DNA from 3 places in the Bradyrhizobium sp. YCK136 genome. Region 3 is predicted to be linked to each of the others. Evidence: riboswitches for the same ligand, from Rfam matches in the RefSeq annotation. Region 3 holds a riboswitch; each other region holds the start of a gene.
The links. A riboswitch is a leader RNA that binds a small molecule or an ion and turns the genes downstream of it on or off. The one in region 3 is predicted to bind S-adenosylmethionine.
Positions count from the first base shown of each region.

Region 1: linked by a shared signal. The riboswitch ahead of ACFLEY_RS09680 (metallophosphoesterase) and the one ahead of ACFLEY_RS44935 (O-succinylhomoserine sulfhydrylase) in region 3 are both predicted to bind S-adenosylmethionine.
Region 2: linked by a shared signal. The riboswitch ahead of ACFLEY_RS04890 (homoserine O-acetyltransferase) and the one ahead of ACFLEY_RS44935 (O-succinylhomoserine sulfhydrylase) in region 3 are both predicted to bind S-adenosylmethionine.

Region 1 covers NZ_CP172424.1:2,050,410-2,060,952, forward strand. Annotated here, with positions in the region: gene ACFLEY_RS09650 (ABC transporter substrate-binding protein) at 1-222, shown strand, start outside; gene ACFLEY_RS09655 (ABC transporter permease) at 308-1,120, shown strand; partial or broken gene ACFLEY_RS09660 (ABC transporter permease) at 1,117-1,897, shown strand; gene ACFLEY_RS09665 (TetR/AcrR family transcriptional regulator) at 2,057-2,707, opposite strand; gene ACFLEY_RS09670 (MFS transporter) at 2,915-4,255, shown strand; gene ACFLEY_RS09675 (carboxylesterase/lipase family protein) at 4,273-5,781, shown strand; SAM riboswitch at 5,805-5,883, shown strand; gene ACFLEY_RS09680 (metallophosphoesterase) at 5,931-6,677, shown strand; gene ACFLEY_RS09685 (hypothetical protein) at 6,758-6,916, shown strand; gene ACFLEY_RS09690 (aspartate/glutamate racemase family protein) at 6,962-7,690, opposite strand; gene ACFLEY_RS09695 (transporter substrate-binding domain-containing protein) at 7,906-8,742, opposite strand; gene ACFLEY_RS09700 (NAD(P)-dependent oxidoreductase) at 8,855-9,772, shown strand; partial or broken gene ACFLEY_RS09705 (thiamine pyrophosphate-binding protein) at 9,920-10,543, shown strand, end outside.
Region 2 covers NZ_CP172424.1:1,013,045-1,023,587, reverse strand. Annotated here, with positions in the region: gene ACFLEY_RS04910 (MOSC domain-containing protein) at 217-1,005, shown strand; gene ACFLEY_RS04905 (TIGR02594 family protein) at 1,113-1,898, opposite strand; gene ACFLEY_RS04900 (alpha/beta fold hydrolase) at 2,114-2,977, shown strand; gene metW (methionine biosynthesis protein MetW) at 3,074-3,736, opposite strand; gene ACFLEY_RS04890 (homoserine O-acetyltransferase) at 3,738-4,940, opposite strand; SAM riboswitch at 5,032-5,111, opposite strand; gene ACFLEY_RS04885 (chorismate mutase) at 5,315-6,163, shown strand; gene hisC (histidinol-phosphate transaminase) at 6,196-7,293, shown strand; gene ACFLEY_RS04875 (prephenate/arogenate dehydrogenase family protein) at 7,290-8,225, shown strand; gene ACFLEY_RS04870 (DUF2125 domain-containing protein) at 8,344-9,528, opposite strand; gene ACFLEY_RS04865 (gamma-glutamylcyclotransferase) at 9,639-10,250, shown strand; gene ACFLEY_RS04860 (1-acyl-sn-glycerol-3-phosphate acyltransferase) at 10,247-10,543, opposite strand, start outside.
Region 3 covers NZ_CP172424.1:9,267,429-9,277,971, forward strand. Annotated here, with positions in the region: gene ACFLEY_RS44910 (SRPBCC family protein) at 1-183, shown strand, start outside; gene ACFLEY_RS44915 (hypothetical protein) at 297-797, shown strand; gene ACFLEY_RS44920 (MATE family efflux transporter) at 794-2,239, opposite strand; gene ACFLEY_RS44925 (hypothetical protein) at 2,587-3,639, opposite strand; gene ACFLEY_RS44930 (2'-deoxycytidine 5'-triphosphate deaminase) at 3,832-4,968, opposite strand; SAM riboswitch at 5,049-5,128, shown strand; gene ACFLEY_RS44935 (O-succinylhomoserine sulfhydrylase) at 5,199-6,386, shown strand; gene ACFLEY_RS44940 (SGNH/GDSL hydrolase family protein) at 6,514-7,017, opposite strand; gene ACFLEY_RS44945 (lipolytic enzyme) at 7,514-8,293, opposite strand; gene ACFLEY_RS44950 (OpgC domain-containing protein) at 8,293-9,540, opposite strand; gene apaG (Co2+/Mg2+ efflux protein ApaG) at 9,737-10,129, shown strand; gene ACFLEY_RS44960 (Hsp33 family molecular chaperone) at 10,348-10,543, opposite strand, start outside.

The DNA of each region.
Region 1 (10,543 bases), 2.6 Mb from region 3:
GCCGTCGATCCCGTGCACCAGGCCAATCTGCCGCTGCATATCGACTACGGTCCGGGCAATCCCAAGGCGTTCGAGACCAATGTGATCAAGCCCGAGCGCGCGGCGCAATTGCCGAGCGAGCCGGCCAACGCGGCCAAGCAGGCGCTGATGTCCTACGCCTGGTGGTCCTCGCCGGCCGGCGAGGCGGCCGAGAAACGCTGGGCCTCGTTCATGCAGAAGTAGACGAAGAGCCAGGCGAAGCGAGGCAGCGTTGACGATATCAGTGCCAGATCCCTCCCAAAAGCATCAGCGCCGCGAGCACGGCCTGATGCTGGCATTGGTGTCGCCGGCGCTGCTGGTGATCCTGGCTCTGATCGTGCTGCCGGTCGGCTGGCTCGTCTTGCAGTCGGTCTACCATGACGGCTTCACGCTGGAGAACTATCGCCGCGTCTTCACCGAGGACATCTACTGGCGCAGCTTCGCGCTGACCTTCGAGATCAGCCTCGCGGTCACGGGAATCGCGCTGCTGCTCGGCTATCCCGTGGCCTATCTTGCCAACTCTGTCCCGAAAGGGTGGAGCATCCTCATCCTCTCGCTGGTCGTGCTGCCGTTCTGGACCAGCGTGCTGGTCCGCGCCTATGCGTGGCTCGCGCTGCTCCAGCGCACCGGCGTGATCAACCAGTTCCTGCGCTATCTCGATGTGATCTCCGAGCCGCTCGCGCTGGTGCACAACACCTTCGGCACGGTGGTTGCGACCGTGCACATCCTGCTGCCGTTCATGGTGCTGCCGCTCTATGCCACCATGCAGAAGATCCCCGGCGACCTGATGCAGGCCGGCGCCAGCCTGGGGGCGAGCCCGTCGCTCACTTTCGTCCGCGTCTTCCTGCCGCTGTCGCTGCCGGGCGTGCTCGCCGGCTGCACCATGGTGTTCGTGCTCTGCCTCGGCTTCTACATTACGCCGGAGTTGCTCGGCGGCGGCCGCACCGTGATGGTGTCGATGCTGGTGAGCCGCAATGTCGAGCTCTACAACCAGTTTGGGGCTGCGAGCGCCGTCGCGGTGGTGCTGCTCGTCAGCGTGCTCCTGATCTTCCTCGTCGTCAGCCGCTTCATTTCGCTCGATCGCATATTGGGGCAGAAATGACGCGATTGTCCCCCGCACGGATGGCCCTCTACGTGATCAGCGCGCTGGTGCTGGTCTATCTGATCCTGCCGGTGCTGATCATCGCGCCGATCTCCTTCTCCAGCGCGCGCTTCTTGACCTTCCCACCGCCGTCCTTCTCGCTGCGCTGGTACCAGCAGTATTTTTCAAACCCGGCCTGGATGCAGGCGACGCGGGTGACGCTGACGGTCGCGCTGCTGACCGTTCTGATCGCGACGCCGCTCGGGGTTGCCGCCGCCTACGCCATCAGCCAGTCCAAGCTGCGCATCATGCGCCTCATCCACATGATGCTGCTGCTGCCGCTGGTGGTGCCGATCATCATCACCGCGGTCGGCATCTTCTTCGTCTATGCCAAGGTCGGTCGCGACCCTGCCGGGCCTCGTGCTCGCCAATGTGATGCTGGGCCTGCCATACGTCATCATTTCGGTGCTCGCGGGCTTGCAGAGCTTCGATCCGGCGCAGGAGATGGTGGCGCGCAGCCTCGGCATGAACCGGCTGCGCAGCTTCTTCGCGGTGACGCTGCCGCAGATCAAGTCCAGCGTGGTGGCCGGCGGCATCTTCGCCTTCATCTCGGCGATGGACGAGACCATCGTCGCGCTGTTCATCTCCGGCGGGCAGTACCAGCCGCTGACCAAGCGCATGTTCACCGCGCTCCGCGACGAGATCGACCCGACCATTGCCGCGATCTCGACGTTGATGACGGCGGCCTCCTTCATGCTGGTGCTGCTGGCGAGCACGCGGGGGAAGCGGAGCGGGTGATTCTTGTTCGTCGTCCTGGCGAAAGCCAGGACCCATTATCCCAGGGAGATGTTGCCGCACGAGCTGGTAACCCCGAGTTTTCGCCAAACTGCGTTCGGTGGTTATGGGTCCTGGCCTTCGCCAGGACGACACGGAATATTTGGCGCTATTCTCGCCGCTTTACCCCTTCGCCCCCAGCCACGCCAAAATCATCTCCACGATCTGCGTCCGACTCCTCGCCAGCATCCTGGGTTCGCTCAGGTCGCGGTCGAACAGGGCGCCGAAGGTGTGGCGGTTGGCGACGCGGAAGAAGCAGTAGGAACTGATGGCCAGGTGCAGGTCGATGGCGTCGACGTCGTCGCGGAAGACGCCCTCAGTGCGGCCGCGCTCGAGGATGCCGTCGAGCGTCGCGATCACGCTGGCGTTGAGCTGGCGCAGTTGCAGGTTCTGCTTCAGGTGCTTGCCGTGATGGATGTTCTCGATTGAGACGAGGCGGATGAAGTTCGGGTTGCGCTCGTCGTGGTCGAAGGTCGCCTCGATCAGCCGGCGCAATCCCTCGCGCGCATCGCAGCTTTCGATGTCGAGCTGATCCTCCAGCGCGCGGATGCTGCGATAGGCCTCCTCCAGCACCGCGAGGTAGAGCTGCTCCTTGCCGCCGAAATAATAGTAGATCATCCGCTTCGACGTGCGCGTGCGGGCCGCGATCGCATCGACGCGGGCGCCGGAATAGCCCTCCGAGGCGAATTCGGCCATCGCCACTTCGAGGATGTCGCGCTTGGTGCGCTCGGGGTCGTTGGTGCGCTTCGATGGGGGCGGCATGCGCTCGAGCATCACTGTTTCTCCCGCCAGTTTCCACGGATCACCTTGAAGGTGAAGGCAAATTTCACCCGTCCGTGCCTTGATCCAACGCGTATTGCATAAACGTACTAGTTCGTACATTATCCCTCCAAACCACGGTTGCGGCAACCAGAACCACAAAACGCGCGCGCGGCGGACCGCCTGACGCGAGCCGCACCGGACACATGGGGAGGACTTGCAATGACGTTGACGTCAACCGCATCGCTGCACGCGTCATCCGCAGCGGAGGCAACACCGGGCAAGCTGCCGAAGCGCGCCGCGCTGGTCAGCTTCGTCGGCAGCATGCTCGAATACTACGACTTCTTCATCTACGGCACCGCGGCCGCGCTGATCTTTCCAAAAGTGTTCTTCGCCAATGTCGATCCCTCGACCGGGACACTGCTCGCGCTCCTCAGCTTCGGCATCGGCTACATCGCGCGGCCGGTCGGCGCCGTCATCCTTGGCCATTTCGGCGACCGCATTGGTCGCAAGACGGTGCTGCTGTTCACACTGGTACTGATGGGTGGCTCGACGCTTGCGATCGGCCTGTTGCCGGATGCCAACGCGATCGGCAATGCCGCGCCCGTCATCCTGACGCTGCTTCGCCTGTTACAGGGCCTCTCGGCCGCCGGCGAGCAGAGCGGGGCGAACTCGCTGACGCTGGAGCATTCGGCCAACTCCAACCGCGCCTTCTTTACGAGCTGGACCCTGAGCGGCACCCAGGCCGGTGCGATCCTGGCGACGCTGGTATTCATTCCGGTATCGAGCCTGCCGGAGGACCAGCTTCTGAACTGGGGCTGGCGCGTTCCGTTCCTGCTTTCCGCTCTGGTGCTGCTGGTCGCCTACCTGGTGCGGCGGACCATGCCGGAAACGCCCGTGTTCGAAGACATCAAGGACAAGGCGCAGGTTGCGCGCTTCCCCGTCGTCGCCCTACTGCGCGACTACTGGCCCGACGTGCTGCGCGTCATCGTCTGCGCGCTGATCGCGACCGTGAGCACGATGACCGCCGTGTTCGCGCTCGGCTATGCCACCAGCAAGTTCGGCGTGGCGCGCCCGACCATGCTGTGGGCCGGCGTGCTCGGCAACGTCACGGCGCTGCTCACCCAGCCGCTCTGGGCCCTGCTCGCCGACAAGATCGGCCGCAAGCCGGTGTTCATCGGCGGCGTGCTCGGCTGCGCGGTGCTGCTGTTCCCGTACTTCATGCTGGTGACGTCAGGCAACACGATCGCGATCTTCGCCGCCGCGATGATCCTGTCCGGCATCGTCTACGCCGCGCCGAACGCGATCTGGCCGTCGTTCTACGCCGAGATGTTCGAGGCGCGCGTGCGCTATTCCGGCACCGCGATCGGCACGCAGCTCGGCTTTCTCGTCGCCGGCTTCACGCCGCTGGTGAGCGCGAGCCTGGTCGGGGAGGGGCCGAACGGCTGGGTCCCCGTCGCGATCTTCGTCGCCTGCTGCTGCGTGATCTCGGCAGCCGCTGCGGCGACGGCGCGCGAAACCCACACCGTCGACATCGCCGATCTCGGCAAGCGGCGCGCTTGAGTGAAGACGAGGCACGCATGCTGACCAGCGCAGTTCAGACCACGAGTGGCCCCGTCGTCGGCACCACGCAGGCCGGTATGCGTGCCTTCAAGGGCGTGCCGTTCGCAACCGCGCCGCGCTTTGCCAAGGCAATGCCGCCGAAAGCGTGGACGGAGCCGCTCCGCTGCACGGGCTACGGCGCTTACGCGCCGCAGCCGGGCCATCTCGATCATGCGGACGAGGCTGCCTGTCTCAGCCTGAACATCTGGACGCCGGCAGAGGCCGATCGGCCGCTGCCGGTGCTGGTCTTCATCCATGGCGGCGCCTTCGTCACCGGCGGCGGCGCCGACTATGACGGCGCATTCCTCGCCGCGCACGGTCCGGCGGTGATCGTCACCATCAACTACCGGCTCGGCCCGCTCGGATTCCTGCAATTGCATCGCCTTGGGCTCGGCGAGGCCAACAACCTCGCGATCTCGGATTCGCTCGCCGCCCTCGACTGGGTGCGCGCCAATATCGCGGATTTCGGCGGCGATCCTGACGCGATCACGCTGTCCGGCCAGTCGGCCGGCGCCTCGATGGTGATCGCGCTCGCAACCCTGCCGCAGGCCAGAGGCAAGTTCATTCGCGCCCTCGCGCTCAGCGCGCCCGGGCGGAACATCATGAGCGCCGATCATGCCGACGACGTTGCACGCCGCCTGCTTGCCGAGCTCGAATTAGCGTACGACCCAACCGCGATTGCCTCTTTGCCACTGCCAAAGCTCTTCGCGGCGGTGGAGCGCGTCAGTCGCGGGCTTGCGGACGAGACCGAACAAGGCACCGTGTTCGGCCCGGTGCTCGACGGAATCGTGATTCCGCGCGAGCCGCGGGACGTCTTCGCCGAAGGAACCTTGCGCGACATTCCGCTCTGGCTCGGCTCCTGCCGCGACGAGATGGTGATGTTCCTGAAGAGCACGCCGCCGGCCGCGATGATCCGCACCACCGAACGACAAGTGCGCGCCGCAGTCGGCGATGCCGGCTGGCAACGTCTGCTGGCGTATTACCGCGCCACAGCGCGCGTCGACGAGGATCCGTACGAGGCGCTGCTGTCCGACGCGTTCTGGCATCGCCCCATGGCAGATCTTGCGCGGCTTCATGCCGCGGCTGGCGGCGCGGTGTGGCTGAGCCGGTTCGACCATCGCCCGGCGCTGGAGCCGTTCCTGTCGCAGGGGCCGACCCACGGTGCCGACAATGCCTGCCTCTGGGCGCACCCGCCGGATTTCATCGACCGCCCGATCCTGAAGCGCAAGGGCGGGCCGATGACGCCCGAGGATATCGAGGTCGCCGCGCGGTTTCAGGCAAGCGTGCTGCGCTTCGTCACATCCGGCGCGCCCGACATCGCGGAAGCCTGGCCGCGGTTCGAGCCGGCCAAGGAGCCGCTCGCAATCTTCGGCCAGCCGTTCCACATTGTGCCTCTCAATGAAGGCGTGCGCTCCCGCCTGTGGGCGGAGCTGTCGGCCCAACGCGGCGCGCCGCAGGCTCCGGCCGCGCGAGCGAAGATCGGTTGATCGCAGCACCTTGGTCATGTAAGCGTTCGTCCAGCGCCGATTTGATCCTCAGCTTGCGGGCGCTTCTAAAAATGCAGCTAAAGAGACCCGCTATCCCTGCATCGTCCCGCATTGGGTGAATCGTCGGCCATCTCGAATGGAGAGGCCAAGTGAAATTTGCTGCCATCGCGGATGTGCACGGAAATCGTCCGGCGCTCGAAGCCGTCCTTGCGGACATTGCTGCGCTCGGCATCAACGAGGTCGTGAACCTGGGCGACCATGTTAGCGGTCCGCTCGAAGCGGCCCGAACGGCTGACCTGCTGATGGAGCGAGGCTTTCCGTCCATCAAGGGCGATCAGGACCGCATTCTCGTGGAGCTGTGGCAGGCCGGCACATCGGCGCGCAGCGATTTCCGAGAGCTCGAACGCAAGCATTTCGAGTGGATGGCAAGCATGCCGTCCACGCTCATGTATAGGGGGCGGGCGTTCCTGTGCCATGGATCGCCAGGGAATGATGCTGCGTTCTGGCTCGACCACATCGCGGGCGACGGCTGCCCGCGTCCGAGCCGGATTGATTCTATTGAGGCCGGCGCCGAGGGGATCGACGCCGAGATCATCCTGTGCGCACACACGCACATTCCGCGCGTGGTGCGTCTGAAGGATGGCCGGCTGGTCGTCAATCCCGGCAGCGTTGGATTGCCCGGTTACGACGGGAAGATGCCCGTTCCCTACGTGGTCGAGGTCGGCACCCCTCATGCGTGTTACGCAATTCTGGAGCATGCCAACAGAGGCTGGTCCGCGACGCTCCGCTACGTGGCCTACGACACCACGGCCATGGCAGCATTGGCGCGGGCCAGGGGAATGCTCACCTGGGCGAGCGCGATTGCAACGGGCTGGGTGCAGCGGGATCACCTGTAATCTGCTTCACACGCGAATGCGCCGAGTAACGCTAGATGAAGTGAGGCCTCGCTTCCGCGCGGCCCGCTTCGGAGCTGGCGATGATTGCTGCACTGGCAAGAGCAATATCCCGCGCGACGGGAACCAATGTCGATGTCGAGACTCTGAAAGTCGTCGTCATATTCTCGGGAGCGGGCCTGCTGCTCTCACTCGTTGCTGCAATGATCTACGGACAGGCTGTCAACGCCGCCTTATTTTAGGCTCGTGCGCGTTCATCGCGCGCCTCGCCGCCTGTCCCGGCTGGTTCAGCGCAGGAACGGCACGGGATGGGCCGCGCGATGGAAGAAGTTGATCAGGGTGTTGATGTCGAACACCGGCAGACCCGACACCTCGGCGACGTCCCGCGAGAATGGGCACATGTTGGTGCACTCGAACAGGATCGCGCCGGGATTTTTGCAGGACGCCATGAAGGCTTCCGTCATCTCGATCATCTCGGCGCGCAGCACGTCAGTGTCCAGCTCTTCGCGGCCGAGAATGTAGGTTGCGGGAAACTGCGCATCGGGCTTCATGCCCTGGATTTGAACGAGAATGTCGTCCGGCGACCAGCCGACGCCGCGGAAGTGCCCTTCGTTCATGTGGTGGCCGCGTTCGGTGAAGATGCCGATGACCTTGCCGGGCGGCAGCATGGCGTGGATCAGCGGCGCCTGGATCAGGCTCGAGGTGAAGACCGGGATGTTCACGGCAGCCGCGAGCTGCTTCTGGAACGGCGCGAGGAAGCCGCAACTCGTCGTTATCGCTTTGACGCCGTCGGCTTCCAATTCGCGGGCCGCGGCGATGAACGGCTCGAGCAGGGTCGGATCGGGCTGGTCGCCCATGATCCTTGTGGCGTGCGCGCCGCGCACGATCTTGTAGCGCACCGGGAAGTCGTAGGAGAGCGCGTTGCCGATGTCGCCGCGCGGGCGCGGGAAGCGGGTATCGAGCATCAGAATGCCGATCGTCTCGCCGTAATTCGTGAAGCCGCCGCGGAGTTTCATGGTTCGTCCCACCGATTCGGGATGGTCGTGGCCGGCAGTCTAATGCGTTTCGTGAAACCGGCTGAGGAGGGACTTCCGCCGTTCGCTGCGCGGCTGGCGGATCATCTCCTCTGGCGTACCGATCCCGGCCATGACGCCATCATTCATGAAGCCGACGCGGGCTCCGGTACGGCTTGAGCACCGCGAATCCCCAGACATACATCGCGGATTGGCGCTCAGAACTGCACTTCGCCGGGAATGTCGTCCGCGCCGAGACCTACGGCTTCAAAACCCTTCAACATCCATTCGCGGGTCTGGCCCAGCGAGCGGTTGTAGTCGGCCCAGGCGCTGAGGAAGTCCTTGTAGCGCCGGTCGCTTTCGGCGCGGATGCCCATGTTGGTCGGCAGCGTGAGCAGCGGACGTGGCACCGCGAGCTCACCGAGCGTCGGGTTCTTCTTCAAGGTCGCGACCGAAAGCACCGCCAGCGAAATGTTGCAGTCCGCGCGTCCGGTTGCGACGGCGAGGATCGCCTCGTTGCGCTCCTTGAAGCCGAGGATCGTCGCCTTCGGGCAATAGCGGCGCGCGATCGTCTCGTGGGTCGAGCCGATGTCGACGGCGATCTTGACCTCGGGCTTGTTCAGCTCGGCCCAGGTTTGCGGCTTGGCAAAACCCTTTTTGGTGATGGCGGTGAAGGAGTGCACCAGGATGGGCGTGGAAAAGTCGATGACCAGCGAGCGCTCCGGTGTCGGGTTCACGGCGAAGGCAAGGTCGATCTTCTCGGCCTGGAGATCCAGGATCTGGTTGCCCCAGGTCGATTCCAGCGTCTCGACCTTGGCACCGAGCTTGCCGGCGATGTCGTTCGCCATGTCGATGCAGGCGCCCGACCATTGATTGGTGGTGAGGTCCTTGTGGAAGTAAGGATCCTGGCCGGCGATGACGGCGATCCGCAGCACGCCGCTCTTCTTGATCCGTTCGAGCGTCGAGCCCGGCGCGGTGTCGGCCTTGGCCGAACCGGTTGCGGCGATCGCGGCTCCGGCGAGGGCGACAGTGGTGAGTGCATCCCTGCGATTCATGGCAGTCTCCTGGGCAGTCGCTTCTGGACATTCGAACCCGGCGTCTGGACTATTTCTGTATTCAGATTAAAATGCAATACGGTATTTTAAACTGGACAGGAAAGACAGGCCCGTGCGCGCTCTCTTCGTCGATGCCAATGACACCCTTGCCGCGGTGACCGAGAAACTGCTGCGCGGGGACAGCCTTCCGGTCGGCATCAACCGCAACCCCGCGATCACTCCCGACGACCTGCCACGCCTTCTTGACGGTGTTGAGATCATGATCGTCGACCATACCGCGGTGCCGACGGCGATTGCCGCGAAATGTCCTGCCCTGAAGCACGTCGTCTTCCTCGGCACCGGCGCGCGCAGCTACATGAATCCGGAGGAGCTGGGCCAGCGCGGCATCTCGGTTCACACCATCAAGGGCTATGGCGACACCGCCGTCGCCGAATGCGCGATCGCCCTGATGTGGGCCTCTGCAAAGAGCTTCGGAGAGATGGATCGCGGCATGCGCGAGGGCAATTGGCTGCGTCGCGATGCGCTGCAGCTCACCGGCAAGACGCTCGGCCTGATCGGCTTCGGCGGCATCGCGGCGGAAGCCGCGCGCATGGCGCTTGGCTGCGGCATGAAGGTGATCGCCTGGAACAGATCGCCGAAGACGCATCCCGGCGTCGAATTCGTCCCGCTGGAGAAGCTCCTCGCGGACAGCCACGTCGTCTCGCTGCATCTGCTCCTCAACGACGAGACCAAGGGTTTCCTGTCGCGCGAGCGCATCGGGATGATGCGCCCCGGCGCCATCCTGATCAACACCGCGCGCGGCGCCGTGGTCGACGAGGAGGCGATGTGCGATGCGCTGCGCTCGGGCCACATCGCCCATGCCGGCCTCGACGTCTTCACCGTCGAGCCGCTGCCCCCGGGCCATCCGCTGACCAAACTGCCGAACGTGACGCTATCGGCGCATTCGGCGTTCCGCACGCCGGAGGCGAGCGACAACCTGATCGGCGCGGCGCTCGATCATTGCCGCCGCATCATCGCGAATGGGCGGTAGTGCAAACAGCAGGGGCGGGCATGACGCCTGCGCAGGGAGCGGGAAGCCTTTCGATCTTGCACCTCCTGTTGGCCTGTCCTACGCCACCTGCGAACGACATTTTCGCGAGGCGCCCGAGCGCGTCGCCAAAGCCTGCAGGGAGCTGTCATGACCATTCGTAACACCCGCACCGGGGGCCAGATCCTGATCGATCAGCTCGTCGCCCAAGGCGTCGAGCGCGTCACCTGCGTGCCGGGCGAGAGCTATCTTGCGGCGCTGGACGCGCTGCACGACAGCCCGATCGACGTGATGATCTGCCGCGCGGAGGGCGGCGCCGCGATGATGGCGGAGGCCTATGGCAAGCTCACGGGGCGTCCGGGAGTCTGCTTCGTCACCCGCGGCCCCCGGCGCGACCAATGCCAGCCACGGCGTCCACATCGCGATGCAGGATTCGACACCGATGATCCTGTTCGTCGGCCAAGTCGATACCGGCATGCGCGAACGCGAGGCGTTCCAGGAGCTCGACTACAAGGCCGTGTTCGGCACCATGGCGAAATGGGCGGTCGAGATCGATCGCCCCGACCGCATTCCGGAACTGGTCGCGCGCGCCTTCCGCGTCGCGATGCAGGGCCGTCCGGGCCCCGTGGTGATCTCGCTGCCGGAGAACATGCTGACCGAGACCGCCGCCGTCGCCGATGCCATGCGCATCGAGCCGGCGGTGAGCTGGCCCGCGCCCGCGGACATTGAGCGTGTCGGCGCCATGCTCGCGAGCGCCAAGGCGCCGCTCGTCAT
Region 2 (10,543 bases), 1.5 Mb from region 3:
ATGGAGCCCTCTAAGGCACTCCAAACGGCATCTTCATTGGGTTTCCGATTACCGCATTGACGTTTCTCAACCGGTAACGGTCGTTATTTACCGACGCTGCCGCCGGCCTGAGGCAGATGTGGGAAGCGGGCTGCGGGAGCGAAAGAGGCGTCTTCACAATTTCGTGCGCGCATCGGCCCGCTTGGCGCGGCGTGGCCGAATCCCCTAAGTAGCGCCATGACAGCCAGCCAGACCGCCGAGATTACCGGCCTCTACCGCTATCCCATCAAGGGCCTCACCCCGGAACCCCTGCCCCGCGTTGCCTTGCGGGTCGGCCAGACCCTGCCCGCCGACCGCCGCTACGCCATCGAGAACGGCCCGAGCGGGTTCGATCCCGAGGCGCCGGCCTGGAAGCCGAAAATCCAGTTTCTGATGCTGGCGCGCAATGAGCGGCTGGCTTCGCTCGACAGCCGGTTCGAGGACGCGACCAACCGCCTGACCATCCGCAAGGACGGCCAGATCGTCGCCAGCGGCGATCTGGAGACCGCCGCCGGGCGCGCCGCCATCGAGCGCTATTTCACCGAGAACTTCCAGCCGGAGTTGAAGGGCCCACCGAAAGTCCTGTCGGGCCGCGACCACAGCTTTTCCGACGTCGCCCGCAAGGTCGTCTCCATCATCAATCTGGACAGTGTCCGCGCGATCGAGACCATGCTCGGCGGCACCGCCGTGCATCCCCTGCGCTTCCGCGCCAATCTCTACGTGAAGGGCTGGCCGGCCTGGTCCGAGCTCGACCTCGTCGGCCAGACGCTCGCGATCGGTCAGGCCCGGCTGAAGGTGGTCAAGCGCATCGTCCGCTGCCCGGCCACCAATGTCGATCCGGAGACCGCAATGCGCGACCTCGAAATCCCGCCGACGCTCTCGCGGCATCTCGGACATATGGACTGCGGCATCTATGCCGAGGTGATCACCGATGGCGAGATCGGCGTGGGGGATGCGGTCGCGGTGGAAGAGCCGAAGCTGGTGTGAGCTTCGTAGGGTGGGCAAAGCGAAGCGTGCCCACCAACTTTATCTCTGCGGAGCGAGATGGTGGGCACGGCGCTAACGCGCCTTTGCCCACCCTACGCTCCCTCACCTCAGTTCGGCATCACATACGCATAGATGCGGCCGCGCGAGACCGGCGCCTCGCGGACGCGGTTGCCGTTGTTGCCGGAGATCATGATCGGATTTCCCTGCGCGTCGACGCCGGTGATGATGCCAACGTGGCCGCCCCGGCCGCCGCGCGACATCACCGCGATGGCACCGACCTGCGGGCCGGAGACACGCGTGCCGTAACGCGCGAATGAATTCGCCATGTCCGAGCCGGTGCCCCGGTGGCCGGTCTTCTCAAGCACCATGTTCATGAAGCGCGCGCACCACAGGCTGCCACGCCCGGTCGGGTTGCCGCCGAGATAACGGCGCGCCTCGGACACGAGGCCCGATCCGCCGCCGAAGCCGCTGCTCATACCCATGTTGCCGGCGTTGCCATTGTCGCCAGCGCTGCTCTTGTTGACAGCGTGGCTCATGTTACGGGCGCGGCTCACTTTGCCGGCGCGGCTCACGTTTTCACCGATGCCCATTTCACCGCCGCCCAGATAGCGCGTGTCACCCATGCCGCCGCTATTGGCGTTCGGATCGTAGCTGGCCTGCGTGTCCATGAAGCCGCCGGCCTGCAACTGCGCCGCGCTGCGCTCGAAGCGCGAACTGCGGGCCTGGTGCCGGTAATGATGATATCTGCTGGCGTGATGCGCGTAAGCATGCCGCTCTGCGCTATGACGATGCGGCCGTGCCGAGGCCGGAGACGAGAACGCGGCGACCGCCGCGAAGAACAGCGCCAGCGCGACAACACAACGCGACAGGCGAGACGCAAACAACTCGAACATTAGTCATCCTTCGTTGACACCCCCACTTCCCAGCCGGCCCGTGCGCGGCCGACATCCCTCGGGCCGTTAAGCCGCCCCATGTGGCGAGAAAAAGACACCGTGCCGGTGAATAGCTGGGTTGATTTTGTGTCGGTGCCGGCCTGACGCTGCCGCATTGCGGACAACAGCATTAACTGCGATCCTCCATCTGCGGCTAGAAGAGAGGGAAACGGTTAATGCCCCACGCCACGACCAGGGACGACGTCCGCATCTATTTCGAGGAAGCGGGCCAGGGAACGCCGATCATCTTCCTGCACGAGTTCGCGGCCGACTACACCAATTGGGAGCCGCAGATGCGCTACTTCTCGCGCGGCCACCGCTGCATCACCTATTCGGCGCGCGGCTACACGCCGTCGGACGTGCCTGAGGGCGAGGTCTACACCTACACGCATTTCTACACCGACGCGCTCGCGGTGCTCGATCATCTCAGGATCGACCGCGCGCATCTCGTCGGGCTCTCGATGGGCGCCTATTCGTCGCTTCAAATCGGACTGAACGCGCCGCAGCGGGCGCTGTCGATGACGCTAGCCGGCGTCGGCTCCGGTTCGGAGATCGAGAATCTCGACGCCTGGCGCAGGCAATGCCGCGCCAATGCCGAGCAATTCGAGACGCTCGGCTCCACGGAGGTGGCAAAAGTCACGCGCGAGGCGCCGAGCCGGATTCCCTTCCTGGTCAAGGACCCACGCGGCTACGCCGATTTCTACGCCGCGCTGGCGCGGCACGATGCCAGGGGATCGGCGCGCACGATGCGCGGCTTCCAGGGCGGCCGTCCCTCGATCTACACCACGACGGACGCGATCAGGGGCGTCGCGACGCCGGCGCTGATCATCTGTGGCGACGAGGATGACCCTTGCGTCGGGCCGAGCCTGTTCCTGAAGAAGCATCTTCCGGCCGCGGGCCTCGCGATGTATCCGAAGTCGGGGCACGTGCTCAACCTCGAGGAGCCCGCGCTGTTCAACGAGACCGTGGAGCGGTTCGTCACGCTGGTGGAAGCAGGTCGCTGGCCGGCGCGCGATCCGAGGTCGGTGGCGGCGCATTAGTTTACCCAGTCATTCCGGGGCGCTCGAAGAGCGAACCCGGAATCTCGAGATTCCGGGTTCGGCACTTCGTGCCGCCCCGGAATGACGCCTACGGCGTCACTTCCCCTGCCCGCGCGTGAGCAGAAACACGCCCTGCTCGCCGAACATATTCCACACCCACCAGGGCAGGTTCAGCGGCACCGGGCGGCCATAGAGATCGAGCGCCACCGAGCGTTCCATCTTGACGTTGATCTCGTCGCAGAGCTCGACGAAATCCTTGATGGTGCAGAAGTGGATGTTGGCGGTGTCGTACCAGGTCGCCGGCAGGTTCTCGGTGCGCGGCATGTGGCCGCCGATCAGGAGCTGGAGCCGCATCTTCCAGAAGCCGAAGTTCGGGAACGAGACGATGGCGCGGCGGCCGATGCGCAGGAGATTTTCCAGCACTACACGCGGCTGCCGCGTCGCCTGGAGCGTCTGCGACAGGATCACGTAGTCGAAGGCATCATCGGGATAGTTCACGAGGTCGGTATCGGCGTCGCCCTGCACCACCGCGAGGCCCTTGGCGACACAGCGGTTGACGCCCTCGCGCGACAATTCGATGCCGCGGCCGTCGATGCCGCGGGTCTCCAGAAGCTGGAGCAGATCACCGTCGCCGCAGCCGACATCGAGCACCTTGGAGCCCGGCTTGACCATCTCGGCGACGAGCAGATGGTCGGCGCGAAAATGACCGGACTGTCCCGCGCTAAGGCCGCCCAGCGGCAGCACTTCCTGCACTGACATCCTAGCCACCCCTGCCGTTGAGTCCGCGCGCCTTGCCGGCCGATTCCAGGAAGGCGCGGGCGATGTCGAAGAATTCGGGCACGTCGAGCAGGAAGGCGTCATGGCCGCGATCGGTCTCGATCTCGGCGAACGATACCCGCGCGCTCGACGCATTCAGCGCATGCACCAACGCGCGCGATTCCGAGGTCGGGAACAGCCAGTCGCTGGTGAAAGAGACCACGCAGAAGCGCGTCTTGATGCCCGCGAACGCCTTCGCCAGCACGCCGCCATGGTCGCCGGCGATGTCGAAATAGTCCATCGCTCGCGTCAGATAGAGATAGGAGTTGGCGTCGAAGCGCTCGACAAAGGACGAGCCTTGGTAGCGCAGATAGGACTCGACCTGGAAGTCGGCGTCGAACGAAAAGGTCGGCAGGTCGCGGTCCTGCATGCGCCGGCCGAACTTGCGATGCAGCGCCGCGTCGGAGAGATAGGTGATGTGCGCCGCCATCCGTGCGACCGCAAGGCCGCGATGCGGATGGATGCCGCGATCGGCGTAGCCGCCATTGTGCCAGTCGGGATCGGCCATCACAGCCTGGCGACCGAGCTCGTGAAAGGCGATGTTCTGCGCCGAGTGCCGCGTCGAGCAGGCAATTGCCAGCGCGGAATACACGCGCTCGGGGTAGGCCGCCGTCCATTGCAGCACCTGCATGCCGCCCATCGAGCCGCCGACCACCGCGAACAGCGTGTCGATGCCGAGCCGGTCGATCAGCATCGCCTGCGCGCGAACCATGTCGGGGATGGTGATGACCGGGAAATCCAGGCCCCACACTTTGCCGGTCGCGGGATTGATCGAGGCCGGCCCGGTCGAGCCCATGCAGCCACCGATCACATTGGCGCAGATGATGAAGTATTGGCTCGGATCGAGCGGACGGCCCGCACCGACGAGGGTTTCCCACCAGCCGGGCTTGCCGGTGACGGGGTGCACATTGGCGACATGCTGGTCGCCGGTCAGCGCATGGCAGATCAGGATCGCGTTGGAGCGATCGGCGTTGAGCTCGCCATAGGTCTGGTAGGCGATCTGGAACGGGGTGAGATCTATGCCGCAGTCGAGCGGCAACGGCCGATCGGCGCCGAACTGCGCGACGAGCGAACTCGGATGATCCACTTCATGCGACCGCTCATCGGCACTGATCGCGGGACTGGATATCGACGTGACGCCAACCATCTGACCATCGACCTCGTTTGCGATCGGACTTCAGAGCGCTACTTGCATCAGGCCATAAAAAACCCGGCCTGAACGATAGGTTCGGCCGGGATCGGAAGCGTCCCCGGCCTGTTTAGCGAGTTTTTTAACGTGGCTGCAAGCCGGCCGGCTCAAATGACCACGGAACAGGCAAAACTTAACGGCTTGGACGGTTTTCGTCAAGATACGGTCCTGATTGACCAAATTCGTCCCCGTCGCGTCAGCCGAAAAGGCCCGATTTCCCTTTGCATTTCTCTTTGCTTTCGCCGCTCCGACTGCCTAATCAAGACATCGACCGCAGCGGGTCCGACCTGATGGACCCGCATTGGAACGCCTCTCAACAGCACTTGCCAGATATGTCCCAACGTCCGCCCGCGCCACCATCGTTGCAGGAATTGCGCAAGGAGATCGACGCGATCGACGAGGGCATGCATCGCCTCCTGATGCAGCGCGGCGACATCATCGACCGCCTGATCCAGGTGAAGCAGACCCAGGAGGTGGGCTCGGCGTTCCGGCCTGCGCGCGAGGCCGACATGATGCGGCGGATCGTGGAGCGCCATCGCGGCATCCTGCCGCTCGACACGGTCGAGAGCATCTGGCGCGTCATCATCGCGACGTTCACTTACGTGCAGGCGCCGTTCGCGGTGCATGCCGACATCTCGGTGAGCGAGCCCGCGATGCGCGATTCCGTGCGATTCCATTTCGGCTTCACCGTGCCTTACGTGGCGCATTTCAGCGCGCAGGCCGCGGTCGAGGCGGTCGCGAAATCCAAGGGCGATCTGGCGCTGGTCTCGGCGACTTCCAGCCGCACCCCGTGGTGGCTGGAGCTGGAAGCAGAAGGCGCACCGAAGATCATCGCGCGGCTGCCCTTCGTCGAGCGTGCCGACCATCCGGCCGCGCTGCCCGTGTTCGCGATCTCACGCGTCGCCGACAGTGCCCTGGTGACGGAGGTCGAGACCTTCAGCGTGCGCGTCTCGGGATGGAATGCCGAGATCGCGCGGGCGCTGTCGCCGCTCGCCGACATCGTGGCGGTGCCCGATACCGCCTTCGATGGCGCCGCGCTGCTGGTCTCGGTCACGAGCGCGAGCAGCATCGAAAAGATCAAGGCTGCCCTGATCGAGGCGGGGGCCTCGGTGCGCTCCACGGCCCTCGTCGGCAGCCACGCGACGCGCTATACGGTGCCCCCGACCGGGTCGAAATCGTAAGTTACGAGCCGCCTGCCATTCCGGAGTTGAAGATGTCCCGCCCCGTGCCGAACCCCGGCATTCTCGATATTGCGCCCTACACGCCCGGCAAGAGCCCGGTGCCGGAGCCGGGCCGCAAGGTGTTCAAGCTCTCGGCCAACGAGACGCCGTTCGGCCCCTCCCCCAAGGCGATCGAGGCCTTCAAGAAGGTGGCTGATCATCTGGAAGACTATCCGGAAGGCACCTCGCGGGTGCTGCGCGAAGCCATCGGCCGCACCTTCGGCCTCGACCCCAACCGCATCATCTGCGGCGCCGGCTCGGACGAGATCCTCAACCTGCTCGCCCACACCTATCTCGGCCAGGGCGACGAGGCGATCTCCACCACCCACGGCTTCCTGGTCTACCCGATCGCCACCATGGCGGTCGGCGCCAGGAACGTCATTGCACAGGAGAAGAACCTCACCTGCGACGTCGACGCCATCCTCAAGGCTGTGACGCCGAAGACGAAGCTGGTGTGGCTCGCCAATCCGAACAACCCGACCGGCACCTATATTCCGTTCGACGAGGTCAAGCGCCTGCGCGCCGGCCTGCCCTCTCACGTGCTGCTGGTGCTGGACGCCGCCTATTGCGACTATGTCTCGCGCAACGATTACGAGATGGGCATCGAGCTCGTCGCCACCACCGAGAACACCGTGGTGACGCACACCTTCTCCAAGATCCACGGCCTCGCCGCGCTGCGCATCGGCTGGATGTTCGGGCCCGAGCACATCATCGACGCGGTCAACCGCATCCGCGGTCCGTTCAACGTGTCGACGCCGGCAATGTACGCCGCGGTCGCCGCGATCGAGGACACCGCGCATCAGGCGATGTCGAAGCAGTTCACCGAGACCTGGCGCAACTGGCTGACCGAAGAGATCGGCAAGCTCGGCCTGAAGGTGACGCCGAGCGTCGCCAATTTCGTGCTGATCCACTTCCCGACCGACAGGGGCAGGACCTCGGACGACGCCGACGCCTTCCTCACGAAGCGAGGCCTCGTGCTGCGGGCATTGAAGAATTACGGCCTGCCACATTCCCTGCGCATGACCATCGGCACCGAGGAGGCCAACCGCCTCGTCGTCGACGGTTTGCGCGACTTCATGGCCGGCAAATGAGCGTACAGCCGCACTTCCAGCGCGTCGCCCTGATCGGCTTCGGCCTGATCGGCGGCTCGATCGCGCGCGCTGCGAAGCTCCAGGGCCTGGCCGGCGAGATCGTCACCACCGCGCGCTCGGAGAAGACGCGCGCGCGGGTGCTCGAGCTCGGCATCGTCGATCAGGTCGTGGCGACCAATGCGGAAGCGGTGAAGGATGCCGATCTCGTCATCCTCTGCATTCCCGTCGGCGCCTGCGGACCGGTGGCGCAGGAGATCGCCGCGCATCTGAAGCCCGGCGCGATCGTCTCCGACGTCGGCTCTGTGAAGGGCGCGATCGTCAGGGACATGGCGCCGCATCTGCCGAAGACCGTTCATTTCGTGCCGGCGCACCCCGTGGCGGGCACCGAGCACTCGGGGCCGGATTCCGGCTTTGCCGAGCTCTTCATCAACCGCTGGTGCATCCTCACCCCGCCGGAAGGCGTCGACGCGTCGGCCACCGATCGCTTGCGCGCCTTCTGGGCTGCGATGGGTGCCAAGGTCGAGGTGATGACGCCGGATCATCATGATCTCGTGCTCGCGATCACCAGCCATCTGCCGCATCTGATCGCCTACACCATCGTCGGCACCGCCGACGAGCTGGCGCAGGTGACGGAATCGGAAGTGATCAAGTTCTCCGCCGGCGGCTTCCGCGACTTCACCCGCATCGCGGCGTCCGACCCGACGATGTGGCGCGACGTCTTCCTCGCCAACAAGGAAGCCGTGCTGGAGATGCTCGGCACCTTCACCGAGGATCTGGCAAAACTCACCCGCGCGATCCGGCGCGGCGACGGCGAAGCGCTGTTCGACCACTTCACCCGCACCCGCGCCATCCGTCGCGGCATCGTCGAGATCGGCCAGGATTCGGCGGCGCCGGACTTCGGCCGGCCGCATGCGGCGCTGAAGAAGCCGTAGCTCCTGTCATTCCGGGGCGCCCGAAGGGCGAGCCCGGAATCCATTGGGCCACAGCGCACGCGGTGAAATGGATTCCGGGTTCGATGCTACGCATCGCCCCGGAATGACGAGAGAGGTTTCAATACAGCGGCGGAATCTGGCCGACCTTGACCGGGCCGAGCAGCACGGCGCCGTCGACGAACTTCAGCGGGAAGCTGCGGGCCTTCTTGCCTTCCAGCGTGCTCTCGGTGCCGATCGAATTGATGCCGGCGGCGACGCCGGCATTGGCGTTCTGCTTGATGACCTTGCCGAGGCCGGGAACGGCGCGATCGAGCGCGCCGAACAGATTGTTGAGATCCTGCGACTTCACGCCGGGCGCGACGCGGTCGAGGGTTGCCTGCGGCACACCCTCTTCCAGCATCTTCTCGATACCCAGCGCCGGGATCACGCGCTCGAGGCCCGTCACCGTCATCTGCAATTCGCCGTCGAGTCGGCCATTGGCCGAGAGCCCGAGCGTGCCGGCCGCGACCGCGATCATCTCGCCCTGCTGGATCCGCGACTGCACGATCTCGATATGGCCGCCGGCGGCCTGGATCTCGCGGAAGCGCTGCGGCCATGGCTTTGGGGTGAGGTCGGAGAGCCCGGTGACCTTGGCGCGCGTGTCCGCCTCGAACGGCTCGGCGAGCAAGGGGTGAACACCCTGGATGCTGCCCTGCGCGACGTGGAGCACGGTCTCGATCACGGGATGATCGGACGGCGATCCGTCCGCGAGGCGCCCGTGCAGCTCGACCTGCTTGGCGCGCGCGAGCGGCACCTGCACGCTGCCGTCGAGCCGGTTGATGACGGGATCGTCGAACACGATGGAGGCGCGGTCCGGCACCGCCGGCAGGCCGACCACGCTGCTGCGGCCCTTGCTCCAGTTCACCACGAAGGTGTTTTGCGTAACGCCGTCGGTGAGGGTCGCCGGCGCCGAGAATTCGGCGATGACGCGCTTGGGATCGTAGACCTGGGCGACGACCAGGATGTTGTCGAGCCTCGCCGTGAACGGCGTCTTGCTCGCGTTCTGCGAGACCAGGGCGACGCTGGCGCCGGAGCACTGGACCTCGAAGCGGAACGGGAAGCCCGCGATCGAGCGCTTGGCGCAATCATAGATGCGGCCGGACTTGGCCTCCTGCGCGCGCCAGGCGTCTGCGGCGATTTCGGCCTGCGAAGCGGCGTAGAACCAGAAGCAGCTCCACGCGACGGCGAGGATCAGGAGGAGAATGGGTGCGATGAAAAGGCCCCAACGGGGGCGGCGGCCTGCGGCAACGGTCAGATTGGACATGCGGCGACCCTTTGGCCTCAGATTTTGTCAAATGTAAGCGAGGTTGGCTTGCTCCGAAAGGCGGAGAATTCGCTTCGCTTGGGGGCGCGGTTCTGGTAGCCGTGCCCGCCATGTCGGAAATCACCCTCCCCTCCGTCACCACAGCCAACGGCGACCTCTGGGTGTTCGGCTACGGCTCGCTGATGTGGCGGCCGGGCTTCGAGTTCGAGGAGCGCGTCCCGGCGCGGCTGGTCGGCGAGCATCGTGCGCTCTGCGTCTATTCCTTCGTGCATCGCGGCACGCCGGAGAAGCCGGGCCTGGTGCTCGGGCTCGATCGCGGCGGCGCCTGTCGCGGCATCGCCTTCCGCGTCGCCGAAAAGAACCGTGCCGACGTCGTCGCCTATTTGCGGGAACGCGAGCAGGTGACGTCGGTCTATCGCGAGGTGATGCGTTCGGTGTGGCTGGAGAACGATGCGCGGCAGCGCGTCTCCGCACTCGCTTATGTCGTCGACCGCGGCCATGTGCAATATGCCGGCCGGCTGTCGCTCGCCGATCAGCATCGCCACGTGCTCCAGGGGCACGGCCAGTCCGGGGCCAACCGCGACTACGTGACGGCGACGGTGAAGGCGATCGAGGCCGAAGGCTTTCGCGACAAGCAACTGCATCAGCTCGCGACGATGCTGCATGGGGAGGCGCATTCCCTGCACGCGCCGGCTCCGAGCGAAGATCGCGAAAGCCGCTAGCTGCCAGTCGGCGCGTAGCTCGGCGCCGAACCGATCAGCTGCTCCTGCTCCTTGCGGCCCGCTTCGACGAGGCGGTCGGTCGCCTCTTCGATCGCCGTTTGCACGCGGGAGAGATACTCGTCCTTCGGCAGGCCCGGCGGCAGCGGATCGAGAAACTCCACCACCAGCGTGCCGGGATAGCGCATGAAGGTGCGGCGCGGCCAGAACAGGCCGGAATTGAGCGCAATCGGCAGACACGGCACGCCGCAGGACGAATAGATCTGCGCAAAACCGGTCTTGTAGTCGGGGGGCGC
Region 3 (10,543 bases):
ATCAACAACGAGCGGCTGAAGCACTACAGCGCCTCGGTGCAGGTGATCGCCGAGGGCGATGCGCGGTGCCGTCTGGTCTGGATCATCGACATGCTGCCGAACGAGCTTGCGCCGTATGTCCAGGGGCAGACGAAGGAAGCCGTGGCCGCCATGCACAAGGCGTTTCCAGCCGCGGCGGCCTGACTGACCTCTGTGACTTTTCTCACAGAGCCCTCGCCTCCTCGGCCGTAACCATGGCCGCGTGCGTCCGGTTGGCTCCGCTCTTCCGGCGAAGCCACGCACGCGAGGAGCATGCCATGAGAGGTGCGGACAAGGTGATCTGCCAGGCGGCCGCCGTGCTGCTGCTGTTCTCGGTCGCGAGCACGCCGGCGGAGGCGCAGCTCGCGGGCTTCGGTGGCGGCGGAGGCGCCGGCGGCGAGGACATGATGACCCAGATGGCGCCGATGCTGGAGATGATGAAGGCGAAGATGGGCAAGCGCCGCTTCGCCATGCTGATGCAGACCATGGGCCCGATGATGAGCCGCATGATGGAGAATGGTGGCGGCGGCTTCGGCGGCATGATGGGCGGCGCTGGCCTCGGCGGCGGCAATCTTGGCGGCGGCTTTGGTGCGCCCAATTATGGCGGCTACACCCCGATGGGCGGAGGCGGCTATATGCCAACGGGCATGGGCGGCGGCGACATCATGGGCATGCTCGGCGGCACCAGTGGCGGCGACATGATGGCGATGATCCCGCAGCTGATGCGGCTCGCCAATATCGGCGGCGGTGGCGGCCATCGCCGCCACAAGCATCGCTAATCCGCGACGCCTGAGAGAGCCGGCCTGATCGCGGGCTTGCTCTTGCGCGGTCCCCAGCGCGTCAGCACCACGCTGGAGCACGACAGCAGGCCGAGCACGACCATCGAGCTCGCGGCCAGCCAGAAGAAGCTCTGCGCGGTCGCCTCATGTGTCGACAGCCACCAGCCGGTCGCCGAGATGTAGATCAGCCGCGCGGTCTGCGCCAGCACCGGGCCGATCACCTTGGCCGCGCCTTGCGAGGAGAAATACATCGTCGAGGCGAGCCCGATGAAGGCGTAGAACGGCGCCACCGTCGACAGATATTGGTGACTGGCCGCGCGGACGGTCGCGCTGTCGGTGAAGATGTTGACCCAGAGATCGGGGAAGAGCGCGACCAGGCACGCCGGCGCACCGACGGCGACGAATGCGCTCGCACCCGCGATCCAGGCAATGCGCCGGGCGCGCGCGATGCGGCCGGCGCCGACGGCCATGCCGACCATCGGCACCGAGGCGATGCCGAACGAGAACGCGATCGAGGTCAGCAGGAATTCGAGCCGCGCACCGATGCCGTAGCCGGCGAGGATCGCGGTACCGAACTTCGCCAGCATGTGGGTGAAGATCGAGATCGTCAGCACCGATTGCAGCGGCGAGAAGCAGGCGATGGCGCCGACCTTCAGGATGTCGAAGAACATCGCCCATTGGATGCGCAGGCCGCGCAGCTTCGGGACGACGCGCGCGCGGCCTGAGAACAGGTACCAGCCCATGACGCCGATGTTCATGCAATAGGCGATCAGCGCGCCGGCCGCGACGCCGCGCATGCCGAACTGCGGCACCGGTCCGAGCCCGAGACCCAGCGTGCCGCCGAGCACGATCTGCCAGGCCGCGGAGTTGAGGATCAGGAACGAGGGCAGCCTCATATTGCCTGTGCCGCGCAGCACGCCCGCCATGGTGTTGAGCAGCCAGGGCAGCACGGCGCCGCCGAAAAACACCTGCGTGTAGGCGATCGCGTGCGTCAGCACATCGCCGCGGCCGCCGAGCATCTCGAGCACCTTGGGCCCGAAGATCAGCATGCCCAGCATGAAGACGAGACCGAACGTGACGCCGATCAGCAGCGCATGCGCGGCGAGCGTGCCGGCGCGCTCGCGGTCGCCGGCGCCGAGCGCGCGTGCGATGGCGGAGGCCACCGCACCGCCCATCGCGCCGCCCGACATCGTCATGGTCAGGATCACGGTCGGAAACACCAGCGCCATCGCGGCCAGCGCCTCGACGCCGAGCCGGCCGATATAGGAGGTCTCCGCGATCACCGTGCAGGTGCCGGCCGAGAGCGCGATCACGTTCGGCCAGGCAAGCCCGAGCAGCGTGCGCAGGATCGGTCCGTCCATCAGCGCGCTCCTCACCGGCCGCGGAGGCGGCGGCAGCGGGCGCTCTTGTTCATCGACCGGGATTTCGGCGATGTCGGACATGTCCTCTCCCGGGCACGAGCGCCATTTGCGGTGCGGCAATGACTAGATGTGCCAATGAATTTCTTCGCGCAGAAGGCGCAGCGAGAAGCTTGTTAGCACGGCAATTGCCGATTCCTCCTGCGCCTGATGCAGGCGTGCCCTGCGGCAGCGCATTTCAGCCCGTGGAATTGCGGTCTCTCGTCTCCCTCTCCCCGTTCTTACGGGGAGAGGGTTGGGGTGAGGGGCCGCGTCCGCGAAAACGATGCGAGTTGGACTCGCGGAGAGTCCCCCTCACCCGGATTGCATCTTCGATGCAATCCGGCCTCTCCCCGCACGCGGGGAGAGGCGAAGTGGCCGCGCCGTTCTCGTCAGCCAATCGTCCAGACCAACGGCGCCCGGCCGCCTGCGGCCGGGCGCATGTGGACGCCGATATGCCGGCCGCAGCCGGCAGCCAATCCCTCGAACAATCCCTCCAGCACCTTGGCGCAGGCGCGGTGACAATCAGCGACGTCGTCCATCAGCTTCCAGCTCTGCTGGCGGATTTCGAAGGTGCCTTCGGACTGCGTCATCTCAGCATTGTCGTCCTGGGCAGCGAACAGCGCGTTCAGGAACGATGCGAATTCCCTCGCGCCGCCGCGGCTCGTCGCGAGTGCGGCCGCTACCTCGTCGAAATACTGCATCCCGATCAGCTTGCCGGTGAGATGCAGCAGATAGCCGGCGTCCTCCGGGCCGAACAGCTGCACCATCACGGGCGCGGCGGTGCGGACATATTCCATCGCATAGTTGCGATAGGCTTTTTCCAGCCGCGGCTTCGGCCAGCTCGCGACCGGCAGCGCCGGCGCGGTCTTCGCATCGAACGGCGGCGCTTCCAGATGCCGCGCGAACACCAGGCGCTGGTCGAGTTCGAGCGGATGGTCGTATTGATGATAATAGCCTTCGAGCCCGTCCTGGCCGTCGACGCTCTGCTTGGTGCAGACGAAGCCGAGGCGAAGATCTCCGAGCGCAACCCCGTTATTGGCGTGCCAGCCGCGCAGCATCGCGCGCGAGACCTCGCCCGGCACGCCGCAGATCGCGGTGCCCTTCCAGATCCAGCGCGGCGGCGGATAGCGTATCCAGGCCTTGGTGTCGCTCTCGTACATGTATTCGACATGCACGCCGCCGATCCAGTTGGAGAGGTAGTGATATTGCGCAGCAGCGACCGCCGGCGGCAGATGGCTGAGGCCGAGCTTTTCCAGCCCTGGCAGGAAACGCTCCTGCTGCTGGCGGCGGAACACGCGGAAGACGAACTCCGCGGCATCCGCGGTGCCGCGCCGCGTAACGACGGTGAGGATAAGGCCGGTGAAATAGGCGTGATAGAGATCGGCGACCGCGCGCCAGCGCTTCCATTGGGCTTCCTGCGCGGAGTCAGCTGCGGCGGTCATGTTCGCTCCCGGCTTGTTGTTTTACGGGAGTGTGTCATCGCGGCTGGGGCGGCGCAACCAGCCACAGACTCGGTGTCATCGCCCGGCGAAGACCGGGCGATCCAGTATTCCAGAGGCAGTTATGATTGAATCGAGACGCCGTGGCGTACTGGATGCCCCGGTCGAGACGGGGCGTGACAGTTGGAGATGTCGCTACACCCGAAAATGTTTCGAGAGCTTCAATCCCTGCGCCTGGTAGTTCGAGCCGATGCGCTGGCCGTACATCGCGTCGGGGCGGGCGAGCATCTTCTCGTAGACGAGGCGGCCGACGATCTGGCCGTGCTCGAGGATGAACGGCACCTCGCGCGAGCGCACCTCCAGCACGGCGCGCGATCCCAACCCGCCGGCACCGGCATAGCCGAAGCCGGGATCGAAGAAGCCGGCATAGTGCACGCGGAATTCGCCGACCAGCGGATCGAACGGCACCATCTCGGCTGCAAAGTCGGGTGGCACCTGCACGGCCTCTTTCGAGGCGAGGATGTAGAACTCGCCGGGATCGAGGATCAGGCTGCCGTCGGGCCGGGCCGAGATCGGCTCCCAGAAGTCCTCGACGGAATAACCGGAGCGGCGATCGACGTCGACGACGCCGGTGTGGCGCTTGGCGCGGTAGCCGACGAAGCCGCTCGCCTTCTCGCCGGAGAGATCGACGGAGACGGCGACGCCGCCGGACAGATCGGCATCGTCGATGTCGACGAGGCGCTCGGACGCATGCAGCGCATCGAGCTCGTCGGCATTGAGGATGGCGTCACCGGTGCGGAAGCGCACCTGCGACAGGCGCGAGCCCTCGCGCACCAGCACCGGAAATGTCTTCGGGCTGATCTCGGCATAGAGCGGGCCGTGATAGCCGGCGCCGATCATGTCGAAGCGGCGGGTGCCGTCGGCGATCACGCGGGTGAAGACGTCGAGCCGGCCGGTGGAGCTCTTGGGGTTCGCGGCCGCGACGATCTCCGGCGGCAGCGCCAGGCTCTCGAGCAGCGGCACGATGTAGACGCAGTTGGTTTCCAGCACCGCGCCGTCGGCAAGGCTGAACTCGTGCAGCTTCAATTCGTCGATGCGCTCGGCCACCGTGGCGCCGGGACCGGGCAGGAAGCTGGCGCGGACGCGATAGGCGATGTCACCGAGGCGCAAATCGAGGCTCGCCGGCTGGATCTGGCTTTCGACGAAATCGTATGCGGGCAGGATGAGGCCCGCCTCCGCCATCGCCGCGATCATGCGGTCGGGCAGGATACCATTGGCGTCGGCGGCGATCGTGAAGCTCAACCGGGGGTCCTCGTCAGGGGTCAAACGCATCCGGACGTGCGGGAAATACTAGCCTTTTACGGCTATCCGATGGACGCCTTGACGGAAAGGCCATTGCGGAATATGAGCATCACTTATCCCGTGGTGATTTGAGCCGGCCGGCTTGCAGCCACGTTAAATAAGTCGCTAAACAGGCCGGGGACCTCTGTGATCCCGGCCCGTGGATATATCCAGGCCGGTTTTTTTGTGATTTCGACGAGACGGTCATGTCGGAGGTACCTATGTCGAAGTCGCCTGCCACTTACCGTCCCGAAACCCGCCTGGTCCATTCCGGCACCCTGCGCTCGCAATTCGGCGAGACGTCGGAGGCGCTGTTCCTGACCCAGGGCTACGTCTACAACAGCGCCGAGGAGTGCGAGGCGCGGTTCAAGGGCGAGGATCCCGGCTTCATCTATTCGCGTTATTCGAACCCGACCATCTCGATGTTCGAGCGCCGCATGATCGAGCTCGAAGGCGCCGAAGCGGCGCGTTCGGCGGCGACCGGCATGGCCGCGGTGACGACCGCGATCCTGGCGCCGCTGAAGGCCGGCGACCACGTGGTCGCCTCCCGCGCGCTGTTCGGCTCGTGCCTCTACGTCATTCAGGATCTGTTGCCGCGCTACGGCATCGAAACCACGCTGGTCGACGGCCTCGATCTCGACCAGTGGCAGCGGGCCTTGCGGCCGAACACCAAGACGTTCTTCCTGGAGAGCCCGACCAACCCGACGCTCGACGTGCTCGACATCCCCGGCATCGCCGAGATCGCGCACAAGGGCGGCGCGCGGCTCGTCGTCGACAACGTGTTTGCGACGCCGATCTGGCAGAGCCCGCTCGCGCTAGGGGCCGACGTCGTGGTATATTCCGCGACCAAGCACATCGACGGCCAGGGCCGCTGCCTCGGCGGCATCATCCTGTCGTCGGAAGCCTTCGTCGCCGAGCACCTCCACAATTTCATGCGCCAGACCGGGCCGTCGATCTCGCCGTTCAACGCCTGGGTCTTGCTCAAGGGCCTGGAGACGCTGGCCGTGCGCGTGCGCGCGCAGACCGACACCGCGGCACGCGTTGCGGAAGTGCTGGCCGGCCATCCGAAGATCTCGCGATTGATCTATCCCGGCCGCGCCGATCATCCGCAGGCAGCGCTCGTGAAGAAGCAGATGCGCGGCGGCTCGACGCTGGTCGGCTTCGAGGTCAAGGGCGGCAAGGCGGCCGCGTTCCGCGTGTTCAACGAGCTCAAGCTTGCGAAGATCTCGAACAATCTCGGCGACGCCAAGAGCCTCGTCACCCATCCGGCAACCACGACGCATCAGCGCCTGAAGCCGGAAGACCGCGCCGCGCTCGGCATCAGCGAGGGCTTCATCCGCTTCTCCGCGGGGCTGGAGCATGCGGACGATCTGATCGAGGACCTGACGGCGGCGCTGGAGAAGGCGTGAGGCGATTGAGCTCTCGTAGGGTGGGCAAAGCGAAGCGTGCCCACCATTCACCACCGAGCTGGCGATAGATGGTGGGCACGGCGCGCGAAGAGCGCGCCTTTGCCCACCCTACGGCTATGCAGCCGAACTACATCGGCCGGTACGCCCGCACGTCCCCGGGCACGTTGACCCCGAGCTTGATCTGGCCGACGGAGCGGATGATGTCGTCGCCGAGGAGCTGGGCAAAGCAGGCGTAGCCCCAATCGTTCATATGCAGGCCGTCGGCGATCACGAAGCTCTCGACCGGGATCGATTGATTCTCGTGCCAGTCGCGCATCACCTCGAAGCGCGGGAAGATGCCGACGTGACGGAGCTCGGCGACCTTGCCGAGCAGCTTCACCATCTTGCCGGCACTCTCCTTGCGCTGGTTGACGGCCGGCGAATATTGCGGATCGACCAGCACGATATCGGCGCCGCCGGCGGCCTGGATGCGGGCGATGCCGTCCTCGACCATCTTGGCGGTGTCGCCGGGATCGAGATTGCGCAGCACGGCGTTGGTGCCGACCTGCCAGATCACCATGTCCGGATGCACGTCGATCACCTCCTTCTGGAGGCGCTTCATCGGGCGCGTCCTCGCCGCCGACGCCGGCATTGATGACGGTGATGTCCGCGGTCGGATATTGCCGGCGCAGCTGCGCCGCAAGACGGTTCGGATAGTTGAAATCGGGCGAGCTTGCGCCGTAGCCGGCGGTCGACGACGAGCCGAACGCGACGATCACGACAGGCTTGCCGGCGACGAGCTTGCCCGCGACATGCGGCAGCGAGCCCATCGCCTTCGCGCCGCCCTTCGGCGGCAGGCAGGGGACGCGGTTGAAGACGTCACCGGCGGATTTCGCGACCTGCTTCACCTTGTCGATGGCGCGCGCGGTGATGCCGCGCTGTTCGGGAGACGTCGCGGCGACGGTGGTCTGGGAGGGCGATGCCGGAGCGGGATTAGCGGCCTGCGCGGGCGCGGGCGTTGCCTGCGCCGCCTGCGCCTGCGCGCGCGACTGCGAAACAGGAGTCAGCAACAGCAGCGCCGCCGCCACGGGTACAGCCAGCCATGACGTCAGGCAAAAAGGGCGGTTAGAACTCATTAACACTAGACCTCAATTTTGCTGCTGGGCCGGCCCCAGATGGGCTGCGTCGATCACGAACTGTGCCAACGCCCGGCCAAGGCAATCGTGGACCTGTTTCGCGAGCTCAGGCCCGCGAGACGGGCTGAACAGGTCGAACTGACCCTGATCATTCCACTGCCGCATGATCGCGAAACGGTCGAACAGCGGGATGTCGTGCTCCTGTGCCACCACCCGCATATTGTCGAGATAGGGCGGCACCGAGATCATGGTTTCGGTACGCGGGCTGTACTGCAAGTTCATCAACACGACGTCAGCCCCTGCATTTTGCAATGCGGAAACCCCTCCGGTCACCGCACCGCGAAAATCGTCGGGATCGATTGCTCGGATAGCATCCACGGTCCCGGTCTGCCAGATGACCAAAGTAGGCCTTTTTGCTTCCATCAGCTTAACGAAGCTGGCGGCCGCCTCCTCTGCCGTCTTCTTGCTCTGTATTTCTACGGAGACGTGCACAACTTCCGATGGCGACAGCTTGTCCTTCAAAATGGCCTGCATGCGTGCCGGATAGGAAGCGTCCTCGGAGGCCGGAATCGTGGTCGAACGGCTGCCGATGACCAGGATTTCGAGCGGTTTTCCGGCCTTGATGGCGTCGGCGACCTTGGGAAGCTGGCTTTCGCTGGTGAGCAGATAGGACGGCAATTCGCAGGCTGCGGGCGCGGCCGGAGCGGGCGGCGCAGCATCCTCCGCGCGCGCCGACGGCGCGGCGAGGCCACCGCATAGCAGGATCAGGCTCAGGAGAACCTTCGCCTTCATCAGCCCCCTCCCGCCAGATCGGCGTTGCCGACGGCGTTCTTGGTTTTCGCACCGCTCTTGTCAGCTACGCGCTTGTACCACGAAATCACCCAGGCCACGCCCCACATGATCAGGATTCCGGAGAGACTAATCACCGCATGCATGACGGCGCCGCCGGAGACCTCGGCCAGGATGAAATGACCAGCGAAGGCCAGGAAGACGCCGAGGCAGAAGATCTCCAGGGAATGCGAGCCGCACAGGATCAGCGGCCGCAGCCAGGGCGATTTCAGGCCCGGCCAGTCGCGCGGCAGGAAGCGCACGGTGAGCGCTGCCAGCGCCAGGAAATGCGTGAAGCGCAGCACGTCGAGGTCGGTCTTGTCGATCGGATACATCCACTGCTCGAGCCGCTTCGGCATCAGATGCGAGAGCTGCGGCACATACCAGGTCAGCGTCACGTAGAACGCCGCGACGATATAGGCGATCGCGATCCACATCGTCACCGGTGAAGCCAGAATACGCGACATGCGCCGCGCACCTCCGAGCGCACACCATGCACCGAAGACGAACAGCAATTGCCAGGCCAGCGGATTGAACGCCCAGAAGCCGTTCGGATAGGCGGAGAAGTAGAGGTCGTATTCCCAGGTGACCGCGTAGAGCACGACCGAGAGGCCGAGCGTGACATCGGGCTTCCACTTCATCGACCACAGGATCAAAGGCAGCGCCAACATCAGCACGATGTAGAGCGGCAGCACGTCCATGTTGACGGGACGGAAGCGCAACAGCAGCGCCTGCACGATGGTGACGTCGGGCTGCTTGAGAAAGTCCATGATGCCCATCTCTTCAGTGTAGAGCGGGTTCTCGAAGCTGGTCGCGACGTAGGAGATCTCGGCGAGGAAGATCGTGAACAGGAAGACGTGGGCGACATAGATCTGCCAGACCCGGCGCATGATGCGCGCGGTGGCGATGACGACGCCGCTCTCCAGCATCGCGCGGCCGTAGACGAAGGCGGCGGTGTAGCCGGAGATGAAGATGAAGATCTCGGTGGCGTCGCTGAAGCCGTAATTGCGGATCGTGAACCAGGTCAAAAGACTCGACGGCAGATGGTCGATGAAGATCAGCCACAGCGCGAGGCCGCGGAACAGGTCGAGCCGGAGCTCGCGCTCGCCGATGGCGGGCAGCGAGATGGCCGGCGCGGCCGCACGCGGCTTTGCATCCGCAGGCTTGGCCCCCGCGATCGTCGATCCCGTCACTTGGTCCGCAATGGTCATCGGGGCCTGGAAACCCTCACACAAATCGCGACGTTATAGGGATTGTACCGGTCCGGCCGTCGTCTCGCAAAGCGGCCGGATCACATAAGGGTGTCTTTCTTTGGGGTGTCTTTCTCCGCGAATTCTGGCGGGACGATGTCGCGAAAGCCGCTTGCGGCGTTTGGTTCCCGGCCGGGTTTTCGTTATGATGGCAGCCATGTACCGCGCCGTGACCCGCCAGATCGAAGTGACCGTCGAGCCGAACTTTGTTCCGGAACAGTCGTCGGCCGACCGCTCCCGCTACTTCTGGTCCTACACCATCGTCATCACCAATTCGGGCGAGGAGACCGTGCAGCTCAAGACGCGGCACTGGATCATCACCGACGCCACCGGCCGCCAGCAGGAGGTGAAGGGCGAGGGCGTGGTCGGCGAGCAGCCGACCCTGGCCCCCGGCGAGCGCTTCGAATACACCTCCGGCGTGCCGCTCTCGACCGCCTCCGGCTTCATGACCGGCCGCTACCAGATGGTCAGCGAAAGCGGCGAACGCTTCGAGATCGACGTGCCGACGTTTTCGCTGGATAGCCCGGACAACAAGCGGGTGTTGAACTAGGGGCGGGGCCGTGGGGTGGGCAAAGCGAAGCGGGCCCACCATTTCGGTGGTGACGCAGAAAGATGGTGGGCACGCTTACGCTTTGCCCACCCTACGATGTCCGAGCACTTGGCAGGCTGTTTTCCCGTCGTCATTGTGAGCGCAGCGAAGCAATCCAGACTGCCACTGCGGAAAGACTCTGGATTGCTTCGCTGCGCTGGCAATGACGGAGGATAGAGTTACGCGTCCTCCACGCCCGCCTCATCGGGCGTGAAATCGTACACCGACGAGCAGAACTCGCAGGTGACAACGACCTTGTCGTCCTTGACCATCGCGGCGCGATCGTCCGGCGAGAAGCTCTTCAGCATCGCGGCGACCGCATCGCGCGAGCAGGAGCATTGCGCCTTCAGGACCAGCGGCTTGAATACGCGCACG